One region of the Kitasatospora sp. NPDC101108 genome, then DNA from elsewhere that is predicted to be linked to it. Evidence: riboswitches for the same ligand, from Rfam matches in the RefSeq annotation. Region 1 holds a riboswitch; each other region holds the start of a gene.
What was found. A riboswitch is a leader RNA that binds a small molecule or an ion and turns the genes downstream of it on or off. The one in region 1 is predicted to bind cyclic di-AMP.
Positions count from the first base shown of each region.

Region 2: it holds a riboswitch for cyclic di-AMP, as region 1 does, so the genes downstream of both, ACZ6Z8_RS06210 (NlpC/P60 family protein) here and ACZ6Z8_RS20555 (M23 family metallopeptidase) in region 1, are expected to answer to the same signal.
Region 3: it holds a riboswitch for cyclic di-AMP, as region 1 does, so the genes downstream of both, ACZ6Z8_RS09985 (transglycosylase family protein) here and ACZ6Z8_RS20555 (M23 family metallopeptidase) in region 1, are expected to answer to the same signal.

Region 1 is NZ_JBVJLM010000009.1:34,629-41,602, forward strand. It holds gene ACZ6Z8_RS20540 (HelD family protein) at 1-511, opposite strand, end outside; gene purB (adenylosuccinate lyase) at 621-2,060, shown strand; gene ACZ6Z8_RS20550 (MFS transporter) at 2,088-3,626, opposite strand; cyclic di-AMP (ydaO/yuaA leader) riboswitch at 3,939-4,121, shown strand; gene ACZ6Z8_RS20555 (M23 family metallopeptidase) at 4,124-5,089, shown strand; gene ACZ6Z8_RS20560 (DUF2470 domain-containing protein) at 5,355-6,074, opposite strand; gene ACZ6Z8_RS20565 (RidA family protein) at 6,192-6,611, opposite strand; gene ACZ6Z8_RS20570 (IclR family transcriptional regulator) at 6,641-6,974, opposite strand, start outside.
Region 2 is NZ_JBVJLM010000002.1:314,235-321,208, reverse strand. It holds gene ACZ6Z8_RS06215 (C40 family peptidase) at 44-1,081, shown strand; cyclic di-AMP (ydaO/yuaA leader) riboswitch at 1,443-1,551, shown strand; gene ACZ6Z8_RS06210 (NlpC/P60 family protein) at 1,583-2,707, shown strand; gene ACZ6Z8_RS06205 (C40 family peptidase) at 2,933-3,979, shown strand; gene ACZ6Z8_RS06200 (hypothetical protein) at 4,033-5,202, shown strand; gene ACZ6Z8_RS06195 (glycosyltransferase 87 family protein) at 5,225-6,580, opposite strand; gene ACZ6Z8_RS06190 (glycosyltransferase family 4 protein) at 6,796-6,974, shown strand, end outside.
Region 3 is NZ_JBVJLM010000003.1:370,948-377,921, forward strand. It holds gene ACZ6Z8_RS09960 (NAD(P)/FAD-dependent oxidoreductase) at 1-439, opposite strand, end outside; gene ACZ6Z8_RS09965 (Ppx/GppA phosphatase family protein) at 868-1,803, opposite strand; gene ACZ6Z8_RS09970 (DUF501 domain-containing protein) at 1,806-2,483, opposite strand; gene ACZ6Z8_RS09975 (FtsB family cell division protein) at 2,455-2,934, opposite strand; gene eno (phosphopyruvate hydratase) at 3,053-4,339, opposite strand; gene ACZ6Z8_RS09985 (transglycosylase family protein) at 4,605-5,372, opposite strand; cyclic di-AMP (ydaO/yuaA leader) riboswitch at 5,378-5,545, opposite strand; gene ACZ6Z8_RS09990 (cytochrome P450 family protein) at 5,756-6,974, opposite strand, start outside.

The DNA of each region.
Region 1 (6,974 bases):
ACTCGTCCAGCCCGGCGAGGTCGAGTGCCTCGTCGTCCAGACCGGTGAGGGTGCGGCCCTCGGTGTGCAGGTGGCGGCGGCGCAGCACGGCGCCCGGGCGGGCGGGGGTCGCGGTGTAGAACGGGCGGGCGGCGGGGGCGCGCCAGTCGAGCAGCAGGGGCTCGTAGGCCTCGTCGGTCAGGCCGGTACGACCGATGTAGTGCACGGTGCCGTCGCGCTCGTCGAGACGGCCGAAGCACAGGCCGCGTTCCACCGCGTCGAGCCGGGCGGCGTGGCGGGCGGCCTCGTGGGCGCGGACCTCGCGCTCCAGCCGGGCCTGGTGGGGGCCGCCGGCGGACGCGCCGCGGTGGGCGGCGGCGCTGGTGCGGCGGGCCCGTTCGCGGGCGGCGTCCAGGTGGGTGTAGAGCCGGTCGAGGTGGGCCTGTTCGGTGCGCAGGGCCTCGGCGAGCGCCGGGTCCGCGGAGTCGGCGGGCCGGGCCGGGCCGGTGGGTTCCGCTGGAGTTCCGTTCATCGGTGTGGTATTCTTGCGGCGAGGAGTTTGTAGGGTCGATTCTGACGAGTGTCGAACCGGCCCAGCGTAGCCCATCCGCCGACGTTCGGCGTGACCTCGGCTGTTAGGCTTGCGAAGCGTGAGCGCGAAGCCCCAGATCCCCAATGTCCTGGCCTCCCGGTACGCCTCGGCGACCCTGGCCCAGCTGTGGTCCCCCGAGCACAAGGTGGTCCTTGAGCGCCACCTGTGGCTCGCCGTCCTGAAGGCCCAGCAGGACCTCGGTGTCGAGGTGCCCGCGAACGCCGTCGCCGACTACGAGCGAGTGATCGACCAGGTCGACCTCGGCTCGATCGCCGCCCGTGAGCGGGTCACCCGCCACGACGTGAAGGCCCGGATCGAGGAGTTCAGCGAACTCGCCGGCCACGAGCAGATCCACAAGGGGATGACCTCCCGGGATCTGACCGAGAACGTCGAGCAGCTGCAGATCCGCCAGTCCCTGGAGCACGTCCGGGACCGTACCGTCGCCGTCCTGGTGCGTCTGGCCGACCTGGCCGCCCAGCACTCCGAGCTGGTCATGGCCGGCCGCTCGCACAACGTGGCCGCGCAGGCCACCACCCTGGGCAAGCGCTTCGCGTCGATCGCCGACGAGCTGCTGGTCGCCTTCCGCCGCCTGGAGGAGCTGATCGCCCGCTACCCGCTGCGCGGGATCAAGGGCCCGGTCGGCACCGCCCAGGACATGCTGGACCTGCTCGGCGGCGACACCGACAAGCTGGCCGAGCTGGAGCGCCGGGTCGCCGCGCACCTCGGCTTCGACAACGTGCTGACCAGCGTCGGCCAGGTCTACCCCCGCTCGCTGGACTTCGAGGTGCTGACCGCCCTCGTCCAGCTGGCCGCCGCGCCGTCCAGCCTGGCCAAGACCATCCGTCTGATGGCCGGCCACGAGCTGGTGACGGAGGGCTTCAAGGAGGGCCAGGTCGGCTCCTCCGCGATGCCGCACAAGATGAACACCCGCTCCTGCGAGCGCGTCAACGGCCTGGCCGTCATCCTGCGCGGCTACGCCTCGATGACCGGCGAGCTGGCCGGCGACCAGTGGAACGAGGGCGACGTCTCCTGCTCGGTGGTGCGCCGGGTCGCGCTGCCGGACGCGTTCTTCGCCTTCGACGGCCTGCTGGAGACCTTCCTGACCGTCCTGGACGAGTTCGGCGCCTTCCCGGCCGTGGTCGAGGCGGAGCTGGACCGCTACCTGCCGTTCCTGGCCACCACCAAGGTGCTGATGGGTGCGGTGCGCGCGGGCGTCGGCCGGGAGACCGGCCACGAGGTCATCAAGGAGCACGCCGTCGCCTCCGCGCTGGCGATGCGCGCGGGTGCCCGGGAGAACGAGCTGCTGGACCGCCTCGCCGCCGACGAGCGCATCCCGCTGGACCGGGCCGCGCTGGACGCGCTGCTGGCCGACAAGCTGTCCTTCACCGGGGCGGCCGGGGCGCAGGTCGCCGAGGTCGTCCGCCAGGTGGAGGCCGTCGCTGCGGCCTACCCCGAGGCGGCCAAGTACGCTCCTGCCGACATCCTCTGACGGAGCCTCAGCTGACTGACGGGGGACTCAGTTCTCCGGCGAGGGCCCTGCCGCCGTTCCGGTGGCGGGGCCCTCGGGCGTCCGGGAGTGGCCGGGGTCGAACGGCGGGGTGGTGGTGGAGCACGGCCAGTCGCAGCTCGGCTCGGCCACCGGCTGTTCCTCGGGCGCGAGCACGTTGCCCCGGACTGTGACGGAGGCGATCAGCCCGCCGCCGACCAGCAGGCCCGCGCAGATCAGCATCGCGGTGTGGAAGGCGGAGTCCACCGAGGAGGGCACCCGGTAGGCGTCGCCGCTCAGCCCGGCCATCGCCGGGAGGGCGGCCACCGCGAGCAGGCCGGCCGCCCGGGCGGCGGCGTTGTTGACGCCGCTGGCGATGCCCGCGTGCCGCACGTCGACGGCGGCCAGCACGGTGGCGGTCAGCGGCGCGACCAGCAGGGTCATCCCGGAGCCCATCACCGCGACCGCGGGCAGCACGTCCGCCCAGTAGGAGGAGCCGGGGCCGATGCGCAGCATCAGCAGCACCCCGGCGGCGCAGAGCATCGGGCCGACGGTGAGCGGGACGCGCGGGCCGATCCGCTTGCCGAGGCGTCCGGCGCGCGCGGACAGGGTGAGCATCAGCAGCGTGATGGGCACCAGGGCGAAGCCGGAGACCAGCGGCGAGAAGCCGGCGACGATCTGCAACTGCACCACCAGGAGGAAGAAGACCCCGCTGAACGCCGCGTAGACGCACAGGGTGACCAGGTTCACGGCGGTGAACAGCCGGGAGGAGAACAGTCCGAGCGGCAGCATCGGATCGGGCGCCCGCCGCTCGACAGCCACGAACGCGGCGGCGAGCAGCAGGCCGAGCGCGCCGCTGACCCAGACGCCGGGGGACAGCCCCTCCCCGGCGGCGGTGAGCGCGTAGGTGATCGCGCCGAGGGCGAGCGCGGCGAGCAGGGCGCCGGGCACGTCGAAGCGGCCGGTGGCGGACTCGTCCCGGCTCTCCGGGACGTACCGGGAGGTGACGACGATCACCGCGGCGGCCAGCGGCAGGTTCAGCAGGAAGATCCAGCGCCAGCCGGGCCCGTCCACCAGCCAGCCGCCGAGGAAGGGGCCGATGGCGGCCGCCACCCCGCCCAGGCCGGACCACAGGCCCACCGCGGCCGAGCGGTCGTCAGGGTGGAAGACCGCCTGGAGCATGGCGAGCGAGCCCGGGGTGAGCAGCGCGCCGCCGATGCCCTGGACGGCGCGGGCGGCGATCAGCACGTGGATGGTCGGCGCGGCGGCGCAGGCCGCGGAGGCGGCGGCGAACCAGACCACGCCGATCAGGAAGACCTTGCGCCGCCCGTAGCGGTCGCCCAGGGCGCCGCCGAGCAGGATCAGGCCGGCCAGGGTGAGCAGATAGGCGTTCAGGGTCCATTGCAGGGAGGCGAGGGAGGCGCCGAGGTCGGTGCCGATCCGGGGCAGGGCGACGTTCACCACGGTGCCGTCGAGCATCGCCATGCTGGAGCCGAGCACCGTCGCGAGCAGTACCCAGCGTCCCTGCGCGGTGCCCAGGCGCAGGGAGCCGGCTTCGGAGGTGGTCACGGCCCGATCCTGCGCCCGGTGGGGCGCACGTGACAAGGGTCACCGGGAGGCGTGTCGGTCGGCGACGGTGCGTGAACGGACCGGCGCGCTGGGGTGCGGCGGTCGGCGCAGGGTCGTGGATCAGTGGCGCCGAGTGAATGGATTGTGCACGTACGGTACAGCGGACCATCCGGAGGGTCACTGCCTGTCGGGGGTTGGTTGCCCGTTCAAGAGATCGACATTGCTTCACCCGAACGGATGAGTTTTAGTTCAGCGACCGCCCGGCCAGTCCGGACGGATCCGCCGGGTGGAACGCCGAGTCCTGCCGCTGCCCGGTGGTTCGAACTGAACTCTGTACGGCAGGAGCGGGGGACCCACAGGTAAGTCGCCGGACCGGAGTTCGCGCTTTTCGGAGCGCGGACGTCCAGGACCGGCTCGGGGTGAAGCCGCGCATGCGGCCGGGCAACTCCAGCCCGAACCCGACAGCTCACCTCGCAGGCGTCGGAGAGGAAAGTTCCATGCCTGCACAGGCTCGTCGTATCACCCTGCCCCGTGCCGCCCGCATCGGCATCGCCACCGCCGTCACAGGTGTCTCCTTCGTCCTGCCGCTGGTGACCGCGATGAGCGCCCAGGCGAACACCGCCGCGGCCGCTTCGCACGCCGCTCCCTCCTCGGCCGCCTCGGCCATCGCCCACGAGAGCTACCGCGTCGTCAGCGGCGACACCCTCTCGAAGATCGCCGACGTCAAGAACGTCGACGGCGGCTGGCACGCGCTGTACGAGCAGAACCGCTCGGTGGTCGGCACCGACCCGAACCTGATCTTCCCCGGCCAGCAGCTCGTCCTCGTGGGCCACGCCGCCGGGGCCTCGGGTGCCGCTGACTCCGCTGACGCCGCTGACGCCGCGAAGCCCGCCGCTCCGGCGAAGCCGTCCGCGCCGGCCACCCAGGACGCCGCCGCCGCGGACACCCAGCTGCAGGTCCAGACCGAGGCCGCCAAGCCGGGCGCCCAGCTGCAGACCCAGGTTCAGACCGCCGCCCCGGCCCAGGCCGTCACCGCGGCCCCCGTCGCCGCCACCGCCGGCTACGTGGCCCCGCTCGCCAACCCGGTGCTGGGTGAGGCCTACGGCGTGGCCGGCGCGATGTGGGCCTCCGGCCACCACACCGGCCAGGACTTCGTCGCCTCCACCGGCACCCCGCTGCGCGCCGTCGCCAACGGTGTCGTGGTGAAGGCCGGCAACGGCGGCGCCTACGGCAACGAGGTCGAGATCAAGCTCGCCGACGGCAAGTACGCGCAGTACGCGCACCTCTCGATGATCGGCGTGAAGATCGGTCAGAGCGTCACCGTCGGCCAGCAGCTGGGCCTCTCCGGCGCGACCGGCAATGTGACCGGCCCGCACCTGCACTTCGAGATCCGCACCGGTCCGGAGTACGGCTCGGACATCAACCCGGTCACCTACCTGCGGGCGCACGGCGTCGCGCTCTGACCCAGCAGGGTTTCAGGAACCACCGCTGTCGCGGGGGCGAAACGATCCTCCGGGATGGTCATGTCGGGTGACCGCTCGACCGGATGATCGCCGCGGTAGTGGACATGGGCGCGGGACACGCCCACGGCCGGCCCGGCTGCAGGGGACATCTCCCCTCCAGCCGGGCCGGCCATTTGCCGTTCTCGGTTCCGGGTGGCGTTCGGCCTGAACGGCGCGGCGGAGGGCGACCGAGGGCCTGCCCGGCGGGTCCCGTGTGCCGCCGGCCCTAGCTCCGGTGGGCCGGCAGGCCGTGCTGGGCGGCGGTGAGGAGCTCGTGCATCCGGTGGCCGAAGTCCTCGGTGTCACAGGCGGGTTCGGGGAAGACCAGGCGGACGTCGCGGTGGCCGTGCGAGTGGTCCAGGCGCAGCACCAGGCCGTGGCGGTCCAGGGCGAGCGGGCGCACGGCGGGGCGGTGGGTGAGCAGGGCCGGGTCGAGGAGTCGGGCGAGCAGGTCGAGGGCGTCGGCGTGGTCGTCGGCCAGGTGGGTGAGCAGTGCGGCCTCGTGGCGGGCCAGCGGGTCCGGGGTCGCGAGGGCGAGGTCGGCGGCGGTGAGCGCGCCGGTGCCGTACGGGGTGGCGAGGACGGCGTGGGCGACGTCCACCCGCAGGTGGACGCTCAGGCCGTCGTCGGCGAGGTGGGCCAGGTGCAGCCGGCCGGCCAGGGTGAGCCGGGCGCGGATGCGGTCGCGGACGGCGACGGGGGAGACGTCGGTGACGTCGAGGACGACGGCCAGGCCGTCGGTGGCGCCGGCGGCGGCCGCGGTGAGCGGAGCGTCCAGCGGGGCGCACAGGCGCAGGCGGGAGCCGTGGACGGAGACCGGGGTGTCCAGGTCGTGGTGCTCGCCGAGGGCGCGGACGGTCAGCGAGGAGGTCGCGCTGAGCAGGCTGTGGACCCGGTCGGCGGTGGTGGGCTCGGGCACCTCGGCGTCGCCGCTCTGCAGGCTCATGGACGGACCTCCTCGTAGTTAGGTGAGCCTAACCTAATGTTCGTGCCGGGGTGTGGCAAGCGGGGAGGGCCCGGGCGCCGTGGTGGCGTCCGGGCCCTCGGTGGTGCCGGTGGCGGTTCAGGCGACGACGGCCTGGGCGTCGATCTCCACCAGCATGGGCTCCTGGGGGAGTTCGACGAAGACGGTGGTCCGGCAGGGCTTCACCCCGCCCGGTGCGACGTTCTCCTCGATGAACTCGGCGTAGGCCTCGTTCATCAGCGGGAAGTGGGCGCGCTCGGTGAGGTAGACACGGAACATCACCACGTCCTCGACGGTGGCGCCGCCCGCCTCGACGACGGCCTTGACGTTCTCCAGGGTGCGGCGGGTCTGCGCCTTCACGTCGCCGTGGTGGAGGTACTCGCCGGTCGCCGGGTCCTGCGGGCCCTGGCCGGAGACCTGAAGGATCGGGCCCTTCCGGACGCCCTGGGAGAACATCCAGGCAGGGGCGGGGGCGCCGTCGGTGCGGATCTCGGTCTTGTCGGAGGGCGCGGGGGACATGGCGTTCCTTGTCGATCGATGACGGTTCGTCAGATGTGGTCGGGGTGGCCGCAGTCGGCCGAGACGGCGCGGGTGGTGGCGAGCAGCTGCGGGAGGAGGTCCAGCACCTGTTCGTACGGGAGGAGGACGTCGGGGACGGAGATGGAGGCGGCGGCGACGACCCGGCCGGTGGCGTCCCGGATCGGGGCGGCGACGCAGTTGATGAAGGCCTCGTGCTCCGCGTGGTCCTGTGCCCAGCCCTGGGCGGCGACCTGCTCCAGCTCGGCGAGCAGCGCCTCGGGCGTGGTGAGGGTGCGTTCGGTGTGCGGGGTGAAGTCGATCCCGGCCACCACCCGGCGGCGTTCCGGCAGCGGCAGGTCGGCC
Region 2 (6,974 bases), on a different contig from region 1:
TCACCCGAACAGGTGAGTCCATTGGAAGAAGGAGCCGGATCCCTTGGCCTCCCACCGCCGTCCCAAGCAGCCGAGCCGCGCGCGGGTCTCCGTGCTCACCGCTGCCGCTGCGACCGCGGTCGCCCTCTCGGCCCAGGTGGCCGCGCATGCCGCGCCGCAGCCGAACACGTCCGACGTCAAGGCGCAGATCGACCAGCTCCAGCAGGAGCAGGAGCAGGCGGCGGAGAAGTACAACGGCGCCAAGGAGCGTGCCGACCAGCTCCGCAAGCAGGCCGACCAGCTGCAGGACCAGGTGGCCCGCAGTCAGGACCAGATGAGCCAGCTGCAGACCGGTCTGGCCCAGGTCGCGGGCGAGCAGTACCGCACCGGGGGCATCGACCCGTCCGTCCAGCTGATGCTCTCCTCCGACCCGACCGGCTACCTGGACAAGGCGTCGAGCGTCCAGCAGGCCAGCGCGAGCCAGACCGAGGCGCTCAAGGGGCTGCTCGACCAGCAGCGCCGGCTGGACCAGGAGAAGGCCGAGGCGGCCGCCGTGCTGGCCTCGCTGGACGCCACCACCAAGGACCTCAACCAGGCCAAGACGGACGTCAACCAGAAGCTGAAGGCCGCGCAGGACCTGCTGAACTCGCTCAGCGCCGCCGAGCGGGCCGCGCTGAAGGCCCAGCAGCAGCAGGACGACCGCGCCTCGCGCGGCGCGGCCCGGGTCGACCTCAGCAGCCTGCCGCCGGCCAGCGGCTACGCGGCCGTGGCCGTGGCCAAGGCGATGAGCAAGCAGGGCTCGCCGTACGTGTGGGGCGCCACCGGGCCGAGCACCTTCGACTGCTCGGGCCTGATGCTCTGGTCGTACGCCCAGGCCGGCGTCTCGCTGCCGCGCACCTCGCAGGAGCAGGGCGACGTCGGCACCCGGGTGCCCTCGCTGGACCAGGCCCAGCCGGGCGACCTGGTGATCTACGGCAGCGACCGGCACCACGTCGGGATGTACATCGGCAACGGCATGGTGGTCCACGCGCCGCACACCGGTGACGTGGTGAAGGTGATGAAGGCCGACGCGATGCCGATCAACACGATCCGCCGGGTCTGACGGCCCGACACGCCCGAGGGGTCCGACTCCGGCCCTGTGATCCGCGCCACCTCCCGACCGGGGGTGGCGCTTCGGGTTTGCCCGCAATCGGCCGACCGGTGAGCGTCGATCAGCTTTGCGTGCGGCGGCGATCACGATCAGTCATTTTCACAAAAGAACATGGGTAATCTTCCGTCTTTTTTCTGACAAGGATTTGAACGGATCACGGTTCAGTTACTAGGGTCGTGCCCCGAACCACCGCACTGTCGATCACCCAGCCTGGGTGGCGGCGGTGGTTTCCGTCGAGTTCGCGAAACAGCGGGGCAGGTCGAAGCGACTGCCCGACAGGGGAGCCCAGTGGTCGGGGGCGCTGCGGAGCGGAGCCGGGGAACCACGTTCCTCCGGGGTGAATCGGCGCCAGGTCGGCCGTTGCTGAGGCCGTGAGGCGTCGTAGGGCATGCTTCCGGCCCGAACCCGTCAGCTCACCCGGTAGACGGAGGTAGGAAGAAGGAGTCCGCCTTCGTGGCGTCCCATCGTCGTCCCAAGCCCGCCGGCCGCGCCCGTGTCTCGATCCTGACCGGTGTCGCCGCCGCGGCCGTCGCCCTCTCCGCGCAGACCGGCGCGCACGCCGACCCGCAGCCGACCAAGGAGCAGGTCAAGGAGCAGGTCGACCAGCTCAACGAGCAGGCCGAGCAGGCGACCGAGAAGTACAACGCGGCGCAGGAGAAGCAGCAGGAGCTGGAGAAGCAGGTCTCCGGCCTGCAGGACCAGGTGGCCCGTCAGCAGGCGCAGGTCACCGACCTGCAGGGCGGCCTCGCCGAGATCGCCGGCGAGCAGTACCGCAACGGGGGTATATCCCCGACCGTCCAGCTGATGCTCTCCTCCAGCCCGGACAACTTCCTCAACCAGGCCGGGGCGCTGAACCAGGCCGGTGACACCCAGAAGAACCAGCTGAAGCAGCTCCAGGAGCAGCAGCGCAAGCTCGACCAGGACCGCACCGAGGCCCAGGGCAAGCTCGCCGAGCTGGAGTCCACGACCACGCAGCTGAAGGCGTCCAAGGAGGACGTCCAGAACAAGCTGAAGGCCGCCCAGGACCTGCTCAACACGCTGACCGAGCAGGAGCGCCAGGCGATCAAGGCGGCCGAGGAAAAGGCCGCCGCAGACGCCAAGGCCAAGGCGGACGCCGCCGCGCAGGCCTCCCAGTCGGGCTCCGGTGACCGCGCCTCGCGCGACAGCGGCCGCTCCGACCTCGGCTCGGGCTCCTCGAGCGCGCCGGTCAAGATCGCCCCGGGCAGCTCGCACGGCGCGGCCGCGCTGGCCGCCGCCGCCTCCAAGGTCGGCAGCCCGTACGTCTGGGGCGCCACCGGCCCCAGCTCCTTCGACTGCTCCGGCCTGATGGTCTGGGCGTTCAACCAGGCCAACGTGTCGCTGCCGCGCACCTCGCAGGAGCAGGCCGGCGCCGGCACCCGGATCGGCACGGACCTCTCCCAGGCCCAGCCCGGCGACCTGCTGATCTTCTACAGCGACGCCCACCACGTCGGCATCTACGCGGGCAACGGCCAGGTGCTGCACGCACCCAAGCCGGGTGCCTCGGTGCGCTACGAGGCCGTCTCCAACATGCCGCTGGCTTCCATCGTGCGGGTCTGATCCCCGCCCGGTCCGACGGGCCCGGTCCTCCACCACGGAGGGCCGGGCCTGCGGCTTTTCCGGCGACGCGCTCTGGTGTCCGAATAGGGGTCAAATATTCGGGTCAGGAGGGGTTTGGACTCACTTGCCCGGACTCGCTAACGTCTGCCACCGGACTCCCGCTCGACGGCCGCCCACCGGGGCGCGGCCGCGGGGCCGCGCCGCAGGACTGGAGCCGCTGCCGCCATGCCCGTGCACCGCCGTTCCCAACTGCTCGCCCGTGCGCTGGTACTGACCGCGGCCGCCACCACGGCCCTGGGCGTGGCGACCGCCGGCAGCGCCCAGGCCGCCCCCGGGGCGCCGGACACGCCCGACCGCAAGGACGTCAAGGCGCAGGTCGAGCAGCTGTACGACGAGGCCGAGCAGGCCTCGGAGAAGTACAACGCCGCTCAGGAGGCGCAGAAGCGGCTCCTGAGCGAGACCGCGAACCTGCAGGGCGAGGTAGCCGCCGCCCAGGACCAGCTCAACCAGCTGCGCGGGGACCTGGCCACGGTGGCCGGGGCCGAGTACCGGAGCGGCGGGATGGCCCAGACCGCCCAGCTGATGCTCTCCACCGACCCCGAGGCCTACCTCGCCCGTGCCCGCACCCTCGGCCAGGCCGCCGAGCGGCAGCAGGAGACCCTGCACGAGCTGGTCACCCGTCAGCGCAGGCTCGACCAGCGCCGCGCCGAGACGGCGGCCAAGCTCGCCGAACTGGACCAGGCCCGCCGCTCGCTGGCCGAGAACAAGCAGCAGATCCAGCAGCGGCTGGCCGCGGCGCAGAAGCTGCTGAGCGGCCTGGGCGTCGCCGAGCGGGCCAGGATGGCCGTCCAGGACGCCCGGGAGGCCGAGCAGCGCGCCACCCGCGGCACCGACCGGCTGGACCTCGGCACCGCCCCGCCCGCCTCCGAGCGCGGGGCGGCCGCGCTGGCCGCCGCGGTGCGGATGATCGGCTCGCCCTACGTCTACGGATCCACCGGGCCCCGCGCCTTCGACTGTTCCGGTCTGATGTACTACAGCTGGCGGCAGGCCGGAGTGACCCTGCCGCGGACCTCGCAGGCCCAGGCGTACGCCGGGCAGCGGATCAGCCTCTCCGAAGCACGGCCGGGAGACCTGGTGATCTTCTACCGGGACATGCACCACGTCGGGATGTACGCCGGCGGCGGGGTGATGGTGCACGCCCCCTACCCGGGCGCCAAGGTCCGGTACGAGAGCGTCAACTCGATGCCGGTCTCGGGGGTGGTCCGGCTCTGAGCGCGACGCCTTCCGGCGCGGCCGAGCCGCACCCGATAGACGCGGCCGGTCGCGTGCTGTCCCGGCGCGGAGCACTGCTGCTGGCGGCCGGCGGGCTGGTCCAGCTGTCGCTCCCCCCGGCCGCCCCGGCGGCGCCGCCGGACGCGCGGGACGCCGACCGGGCCACCGAGGTGGCCGCGCTGCTGGCGGAGCGGGCGCGCTCGCTGCCCGTCTGGTCCGGGCTCACCGGGGCCGGGGCGGCGTACCGCAACCTGGTGCTGTCGCCCGGGCCGACGGCCCCGGCGGCCGGCGGCCCGGAGCGGCTGACCGCGTCCGTCGAACTGGCATTGCGGGTCGCCGGGTACGACGAGTACCCGGTGGTGTACCCGCGCCGGATCGAGCTGGTCCGGGACCGGGGCGGCTGGCGGGTCGAGCACGAGGAGGGCACGGGCGGACCCCCGGCGCTGTGGGACCTCGGCCCCGCCCGTACCGCCCCCGGCGCCCGGTGCCTGGTGCTGGGCCTGGCCGCAGGGCCCGACCCGGCCGGGCTGGTCGCGGTGGGGGACCAGGCGGTGCCGGCCGTCAGCGCGGTCTGGGGCAGCGGCTGGGCCGGCCGGCTGCTGCTCGAACTGCCCGCCACCGAGCCGGAGTTCGCCCGGCTGCTGGAGGCCGACCCGGCGGGCTGGACGGGCATGGCGGCGGTCACCGTGGCCGCCCCCGGCGCCCCCTGGCACACCCCGGCGGACCGGGTGGTGATCAACCCCGAGGCGTTCGGGCGGCTCAGCGACTTCGGCCGGCAGGTGGTGGTCACCCACGAGGCCACCCACGTCGCGACCCGGGCCGACACCCGGGCCTGGACCCCGCTGTGGCTCTCCGAGGGCGTCGCCGACTGGACCGCCTACCGCGGGTCCGGCCGCCGCCCGCAGCAGATCGCCCCCGAGCTCACCCGGGACGTCGCCGCCGGGAAGCTGCCCACCGCGCTGCCCGCCGACGGGGACTTCTCCGCCGGAGCCACCGGCATCGCCCAGGCCTACGAGCAGGCCTGGCTCGCCTGCGAGCTGATCGCCCGCCGCTACGGGACGGACCGGCTGGTCGCCTTCTACCGGGCGGTCGGCGCGGCCGACGGGCAGGGTGAGGACCGGGACCGCCGTACCGACCGGCTGCTGCGCGGCGAACTGGGCATCGGACTGGCCGAGTTCACCACGCTCTGGCTGGCCGAGGTGCAGGCGCTGAAAGCCGGCTAGGGCGGCCCTCGTCGGTCAGGCCCTAGCGACCGGCCGGGTGGTCGATGCCGTCCAGCAGGTCCTGCTCGTAGGCGATGCCCGGGCGGACCGGGTAGGCGGAGGCGGGCGGCAGCGCGGCGGGCTCGGACAGCACCACGGTCGGCGGCAGGGGCGCCGCGGCGCGGGTGGAGCGCCAGAGCCGGACGGCGGAGAGCACGGTGGCGGTCAGCAGCAGCAGGTTGCGCAGGCCCAGCACGGTGATCGCCAGCGGATCGCTGTCCAGGACCTGGGTGAACATGGTCGGGAATTCGAGCAGGGTGAGCGGGCAGGCGACCAGGATCAGCAGCGCCACCGGCCGCTGGCTGGTGCCGCGCACGGTCAGGCAGACCGCCGCCACGCCGATCAGCCAGACCAGGTACTGCGGGCTGATCACCCGGCTGGTCACCACGAAGACCAGCAGCGCGCACAGCGCCGCGTCGTACATGGTGGCCGCGTTGCGGCGGCGGGCGGTGAAGCGCCACAGCAGCAGCCAGAGGAAGCCCAGCACGGTGCCGGCCATCATCACCTTGCTGATCACGCTGACCCACGGTCCGAGCATCTCGGGGGAGCCGTAGTTCATGGTGACCCTGCCGTTCCAGCCCCCGGCGATCCGGGCCAGGTGCAGCGGCAGGGCGCCGACCGACTCGACCTCGATGCCGCGGTCCTTCTGGAAGGCGAGGAAGCCGAAGGCGCCGTTCATCCCGGCCGCGAGCAGGAAGCCCACCGAGACGGCGGTGGCCGCGGCCAGCGTCCAGGAGCGGCGGGTGCGGCGGCCGGACGGGGTGCCGATCAGGCCGAGCAGCGGCCACACCTTGACGATGCCGCCCAGGCCCAGCAGCAGCCCGCCGACCGCCGGGCGGCGGATCAGCGCGAGCAGGCCGGCCAGGGCGAGCGCGGTGACCAGCAGGTCGAAGCGGTTGTAGATCATCGGGCCGAGCAGCGGCACGCCGACCACCCACATCCAGGCGCCGGTCAGCGCCCGGCCCTTGCGCAGGCCGGTGCGGATCAGCAGCGCGGCCGCGGCGGCGTCGGCGATGCCGCAGATCACCCAGAACGAGGTCAGGTACGACCAGGGCAGCAGGCCCGGCAGCAGGATGACCAGGGCGGCGCCGGGCGGGTACTGCCAGGTCACGTCGTCGAACGGGAAGGTGCCGGTCTGCAGCACGCCGTACCAGGCGTGGTAGATCATCCAGACGTCGGCCGTGACGTCGCCACCGGGCGACTTCAGGACGCCGGTCATCAGCAGCACCAGCACGGTGCGGGTGGCCACCCAGGTCGCCCCGAGGGCGGCGAGCGCCCCGAGCGGGCGGCCGAGGCGGCCGCGCGAAGTACCGGACTCGGTGGCCGGGGCCAACTCCACTGCGCTCCCTCGTTCGTCTCGACGTCCTCACCGGAGGCGTCGTACTGACGGACGCCCGGGCCGCCGCGTGCGCAGCAACCTAGGTACTAGGACTGACCCGGGGGTCAAACGGTTGCCGTGTGCGGTTCCGTTCCCGGCGGGTCATGGTGTTGACCTATCGTACGGATCACCCAGCGGTACACCGAGCACCCCCCGACCGAGCGAGCCGTGGCCTGATGCACAGAACCTTGATCGTCACCAACGACTTCCCGCCCCGCCCGGGAGGCATCCAGGCCTTCGTGCACAACATGGCCGTCCGTCAGCCCGCCGGGAGCGTCGTGGTGTACGCCTCGACCTGGCGGGACGGCACCGAGGTGCGGCGCTTCGACGCCGAGCAGCCGTTCCCGGTGATCCG
Region 3 (6,974 bases), on a different contig from region 1:
CCATGACGTGGTTGCGGAGGCCGATGGCCTCCTCGACCGTCTTCATGCCGATGCCGTTCTCCGCCAGACCCGGGATCGGGAAGGTGCGGGAGACGGAACCGGTGGCGACGACCAGGTACTCGAAGGGCAGCTCGTAGCTGTCGCCGGCCGCCGGCTGGATGGTCGCGACCTTGCGGGCGTGGTCGATGCCGGTGACGGACCCGGTCAGCACCTCCGCCTGCTTCAGGGTCTTGCGCAGCGGCGCGACGAGGTTGCGGGGCGCGACGTTGCCGCCGGCCGCCTCGGGGAGGAAGGGCAGGTACGTCATGTACGACCGCGGGTCCACGACCGTGACGGTCGCTTCGCCGTAGCGCATCTTCTTGAGGATGCGCATCGCGGCATACAGGCCGACGTAACCACCGCCGACAATGAGGATGCGAGGACGCTCCGTGGTGCTCATATCCGAAAGTATCCAGCACCGTCCGGAGCAGCCTTCGTGAGCCCGGTCACAAGCTCGTGGACACCCCGTGCTACACTTCGCGCCCCCAAAAACGACACCGGCGCACCGGTGCACGGCCCCCGGCAGCCCCTCATGAACGTGCGCCGGAGCACTACCCGGCTGAGCAGCAACGATCCGTACAGGGCCCGGGTTCCCGCTTGTGATTTCGATTTTCAAACCTCAGCCGAGGCCTGACCTGCGATCCAGCGGGCCTCGTCGACGGCAGGCCTTCGGTCCCACAATTCGGACGTAGCGGGCGGCAGGGTGGGGCGAATGGTCGGATCGTCATGTGAAGAAATTCACGAACTTTTCCACCCGCGCCCGGGCGCGCCCCGGCCCCGGCACCCGCAACGGGGTGCCGGGGCCGGTTCGGTAAGCCCTGCAGGGCGTCAGGAGGCCATACTCCAGGCGATGCCGTCCAGGATGTCGTGCTCGCTCACGACCAGCTCGGCGGCGCCGGTCCGGTCCATGATCTCCAGCAGCTCCAGCGCACCGGCCGCGATCACGTCCACCCGGCCCGGGTGCATCGAGGGGATCGCCGCGCGCTCGGCGTGGGTGGCGGCCAGCAGCTCGCGGGCGATCTCCGCGACCCGCTCGCGGCTGAGCCGGGAGTGGTGGATCCGCTCCGACTCGTACCCGGGCAGGTCCTGGGCGATCGCGGACACCGTGGTGACCGTCCCGGCCAGGCCGACCAGGGTGGCCGCGCCGGTCAGCGGGACGACCTCCTCGGCCTTGTCCAGCTCGGCCCGCACGTGCGCCCGGGCCTCGGCGATCTGCTCCTCGGAGGGCAGCTCGGCGCCGCCGAAGTGCCGCTCGGTCAGCCGCACGCAGCCGATGTCCACCGAGCGCGCCGCCTGCACGTCCGTCCCGCCGAGCACGAACTCGGTGGAGCCGCCGCCGAGGTCGAAGACCAGGTAGGGGGCCGGGAACTGGCCGCCGGTCAGCTCCTTGGTGGCGCCCACGAAGGACAGGTGGGCCTCCTCCTCGCCGCTCACCACCTCCGGCTCGACGCCCAGGATGTCCCGCACGCCCTTGACGTACTCGTCGCTGTTCTCGGCGTCCCGGGAGGCGCTGGTGGCGACGAAGCGGGTGCGCTCCGGGCCGACGCCGAAGCCGGTGATGATCTCCCGGTACTCCCGGCAGGCCGCGAAGGTGCGGGCCAGCGCGTCGGGGTGCAGCCGGCCGGTCCTGTCCACGTCCTGACCCAGCCGGTTGATGATCATCCGGCGGTCGAGGTCGGTGATCTCGCCGGTCTCCGGGTCGAGGTCGGCGACCAGCAGCCGGATCGAGTTGGTGCCGCAGTCGATCGCGGCCACCCGGGTCATGGTCACTCGGACTCCTGTTCCGCCGCGGAGGCCGCGGACTCCTCGGCGGCGCGCTTGGCGGCCCGCTCGGCGGCCTTCTGCTGCTTGGCCGCGATCACGGCCTCGTGGTCCTGCTCCTTGGCGCGGTTGCGGGCGACCCGCTCACCGGCGGCCTGGACCTCGGCCGGGGACACGCACGGGCCCTTGGCCCACCAGTCCTCCAGCATGCCGATGGCCTCGTCGCCGAGCGGGTTGACGCCCTCGCCGGCCGCCAGCGAGTGGCCGACCAGCACGTGCAGGCACTTCACCCGGTCCGGCATGCCGCCGGCGCTCGGGAAGCCCTCCAGCACCTCGATCGCGTCGCGCCGGGCGATGTAGTCCTCGTGCGCCTTCTGGTAGGCGGCGGCCAGTTCCGGGTCCTCGGCGAGCCGGGCGGTCTGATCCTTCATCACGCCCTCCGCCTCCAGGGTGCCGATCAGCGAGGCGGCCTTGGGGCAGGTCAGGTAGTACAGCGTCGGGAACGGCGTGCCGTCCGGCAGGCGGGGGGCCGTCTCCACGACGTCGGGGTTGCCGCAGGGGCAGCGGTGCGCCACGGCGCGCAGGCCGCGCGGCACCCGGCCGAGCTGGGCGGCGATGGCCGCGACGTCGGCGTCGGAGACGGCGGGGTGGTTCTCAGTGGTCATGGGGGGCGGGGTCTCCAACGGGGAACGGTGGGAGCGGACGGGGGGTCGCGGGGGCCAGCGCGGCGGTGTCGGCGGCGTCCACCGAGTCCCAGATGCTGGCGTACCAGGGCTTGGCGGTGTCCGGCCGGCCGGCCGCGGCGGCGGACGGGCCGCCCGGGGTGGCGGCGGCGGACGGCTGGGCGGCCGCGCCGGACGGGTCCGCCGCGATGTACGGGGTCTCGCCCGGCACCGCGTAGTGCAGCCGGGCGCGGGCCTGCGCCTTGACGTACTCCGGATCCTGCCAGCGGGCCTTGTCCCGGCGCAGCTGCTCGACCTGCTGGCGCGCGTGGTCGGCCTTCGCCCGCTGGGCGGAGATCTCGGCGCGCTGGGAGATGAACTGCCGCGTCGGGTAGGCCAGGATCGCCACCAGCGAGCAGAGCACCAGGACGAGTACGGTCGCCCGGCTCGTGAACCGAGGCCGGGCCGCCAAGCCCGGGATCCTCCAGCCAGCCATCTCCCGTATCCCCTCCTGGTCGCGACGGTGCCCCGCCGTCCACCCTACGGGGTGTGCGGCGGGGCACCGGTCAGGCGTGCGCTGGTGCGGCGGCTCAGCCCTCGTACTTGAACCGCGGGAAGGCGCCGCGGCCGGCGTACTCGGCGGCGTCGTCGAGGATCTCCTCGATGCGCAGCAGCTGGTTGTACTTGGCGACGCGCTCGGAGCGGGCCGGGGCACCGGTCTTGATCTGGCCGCAGTTGGTGGCGACGGCCAGGTCGGCGATGGTGACGTCCTCGGTCTCGCCGGAGCGGTGCGACATCATGCAGCGGTAGCCGTTGCGCTGGGCCAGCTCGACGGCGTCCAGGGTCTCGGTCAGCGAGCCGATCTGGTTCACCTTCACCAGCAGCGCGTTGGCGGTGCCGGTCTCGATGCCCTTGGCCAGGCGGGCCGGGTTGGTGACGAACAGGTCGTCGCCGACCAGCTGGACCTTGTCGCCCAGCTTGACGGTCATGGCCTTCCAGCCGTCCCAGTCCGACTCGTCCAGCGGGTCCTCGATGGAGACCAGCGGGTAGGCGGCGACCAGCTCGGCGTAGTACTCGATGAGCTCGGCGGACGACAGGGCCTTGCCCTCGAACTGGTAGGCGCCGTCCTTGAAGAACTCGGAGGCGGCGACGTCCAGGGCCAGCGCGACGTCACGGCCCGGCACGTAGCCGGCCTTCTGGATGGCCTCGGTGATGAGGTCCAGGGCCTCGCGGTTGCTGTCCAGGTTCGGCGCGAAGCCGCCCTCGTCGCCGAGGCCGGTGGACAGGCCGCGCTCCTTCAGCACGCCCTTGAGGGTGTGGTAGACCTCGACGCCCCAGCGGACGGCCTCGGAGAAGGACTCCGCGCCGATCGGGGCGATCATGAACTCCTGGATGTCGACGTTGGAGTCCGCGTGCGAGCCGCCGTTGAGGATGTTCATCATCGGGACGGGCAGGACGTGCGCGTTCGGGCCGCCCAGGTAGCGGAACAGCGGCAGGTCGCTGGCCTCGGAGGCGGCGTGCGCGACGGCCAGCGAGACGCCCAGGATGGCGTTGGCGCCGAGCGAGGACTTGTCCGGGGTGGCGTCCAGGTCGAGCATGGCCTGGTCGATCAGGCGCTGCTCGGTGGCGTCGTAGCCGACCAGCTCCGGGCCGATCTGCTCGATGACGGCCAGGACGGCCTTCTCCACGCCCTTGCCGAAGTAGCGGTTCTTGTCGCCGTCGCGCAGCTCCAGCGCCTCGAAGGCGCCGGTCGAGGCACCCGACGGAACAGCGGCACGACCCGTGCTGCCGTCGTCGAGGCCGACCTCGACCTCGACCGTGGGGTTGCCGCGGGAGTCGAGGATCTCACGGGCTACGACGACATCGATGGACGGCACGAAGCATCTCCTTGCGGAAGCAGGGTCCGGCTCGACGGTGGCGCTGTCGGCCGGAGGATTGCGGAGTCGTTACGACCAGAGCCTAACCGCCCGGGCTCCCGGGACCACGTCGACCTCGGCTCCGTCTCAGCGTGTGGCCCCACTACCCACCGGTAGTTCACCTGCTTGTCCCAGCTTGTCCCACCTGAGCGGACGAAGGCGGACGAAGGAGGGCGCGGGCGGACGAAAGGGGGCCGACCGGTCGGTCGGCCCCCTCCGCCGGGTCTCAGCCGAGGTGCAGGACCTGGCCGGGCACGATCAGGTTCGGGTCCCCGCCGACGGTGCCGCGGTTGCCGTCGTACAGCGCCTGCCAGCCGCCGGACACGCCCTGGGCGGCGGCGATGCCCGACAGGGTGTCACCGGAACGGACGGTGTAGTCGTGGCCGGTCTGCGGGGCCGGGGCCGGCTGGGCGGCGCGCGGAGCCGCGTGCTTCGGGGTGTACTGCTGGACCGGCTGGGTCTCCGGCTGCTCGGCCTTCTTCGGCGCGGCGTGCTTCGGCACGTACTGCTGGACCGGCTTCGGGGCGGCCTTGGGGGCCTGCCGCTTCGGCGTCTGCTGCTTGGGGGCGGACTGCGCCTTGGTGTCCGAGGAGGTGTCCACGGCCGCGGGGGCACCGCCCTTGCTCAGCCCGGCCTTCATGGAGCAGACCGGCCAGGCGCCCGGGCCCTGCGAGGCGAGCACCTTCTCGGCGACCGAGATCTGCTGGGCCCGGCTGGCCTGGTTGGCCTGCGGCGCGTAGGCGGTGCCGCCGTACGCCTTCCACGTGCTGGAGGTGAACTGCAGGCCGCCGTAGAAGCCGTTGCCGGTGTTGATGCTCCAGTCGCCACCGCTCTCGCACTGGGCGACGGAGTCCCAGGAGGAGGCCGGGGCGGCGGAGGCACCGGTGGCGGTGAGGAGCGGCAGCGCGAGTCCGACGCCGGCCACACCGGCGACGGCGATGGCCTTCTCGGCCTGGGTGCGACGGCGATGACGGCCAGATCCAACGAGCAGCATGAAGAAGTCCCTCTCCGCACGCCTGCGAGGTGAGCTGTCGGGTTCGGACCGGGAGGTGGCCCGGCCGCCGGCGGCGGAAACGATTCCGCTCGGGCGGCTTCACCCCAAGCCGTGGAGGGACGGCAACAAACCTGGTTCCCCCGCCCCTGCCCAGGGTCTGGTCGGTTTCCCGTGGCGCGGCGGGCAGGATTCGGCGTTCCGCGCACGGGGTCCGCAGCTGCGAACTCCAGGGAGACTAGACAGATCCTCAGACCGATCACAAGCTCATATCGTCGATATCACACCAGAATTACGGCCCGTGTCCGATCGCCTACCAACGGCAGCGCTTTGTCCGGTTTGATGGTCGTTCATGCCGCTGCGAGCGCCCGGAATGCGACGTCACGTCAGTGTGCCGGGCCCTCGGAAAGGGCGTGCGGCGAGCGGAGCTCGGGAGTGAATTCGACCGGAAGTTCACGCAGTCCACGCATGATCAGGCCACCGCGCCAGCGCAGGTTCTCCGGGCTCTCGGCCAGCCGCAGATCGGGCAGCCGGGAAAGCAGGGTGGCCAGCGCGGACCGCCCCTCCAGCCGGGCCAGCGGGGCTCCGATGCAGTAGTGGATGCCGTGCCCGAAGCCCAGGTGGGGGTTGTCGCTCCGGGCCAGGTCGAGGGTGTTCTCGTCGGAGAACCGGGCCGGGTCGCGGTCCGCCGCCGCCAGCACCACCAGCACCGGGTCGCCGACCGGGATCTCCACCCCGCCGATGGTCAGCGGCGCGGTCGCGAACCGCCAGGTCGCCAGCTCCACCGGCCCGTCGTAGCGCAGGAGTTCCTCGATCCCGGTCTCCAGCAGCGCCGTCTCACCACGCACCACCGACTCCTGCAGCAGCGCCCGCTGGTCCGGGTTGCGCAGCAACGCGTACGTCCCGTTGCCGATCAGGTTGACCGTGGTCTCGAACCCGGCGAAGAGCAGGATGAAGGCCATCGCGGCGGCCTCGTTCTCGGGCAGGTGCTCACCGTGGTCGCTCGCCCGGATCAGACCGGAGATCAGGTCGTCGCCGAGGTCGGCCCGCTTGCGGTGGATCAGTTCCAGCAGGTACGCCCGCATCCGTTTCACCGCCCGCCCCACGCCGCCACGTCGGCCGCCGCCCTGTCCCGGCTTGGTGTGTCGCACCATCATCCCGGCCCAGTCGCGGAAGTCGTCCTGGTCCTCGGCCGGCACGCCCAGCATGTCGCAGATCGCGTAGATGGGGAGCGGGAAGGCGAACTCGTGGATCAGGTCCGCCGAGCCGCGCTGCGCGAAGCCGTCGATCAGCCGGTCGGTCAGCTGCTGCACCCTCGGCTCGAACTCGGCCACCCGGCGCGGGGTGAACGCCTTCGACACCAGGCGGCGCAGCCGGGTGTGGTCCGGCGGGTCGATGTTCAGCAGGTGGGTCATCAGGTCCGCCTGCCGCTCCCCCGGGATGCCCACCCGGCCGGTGCGGTGCGCCTGCTCGCTGTGGTGCGCCGGGTTCTTCGACAGCCGGCTGTCCGCGAGCGCCTGCCGGGCGTCCGCGTACCTGGTCACCAGCCAGGCCTCCACCCCGCTCGGCAGCTCGGTGCGGTGCACCGGGGCGTGCTCGCGCAGC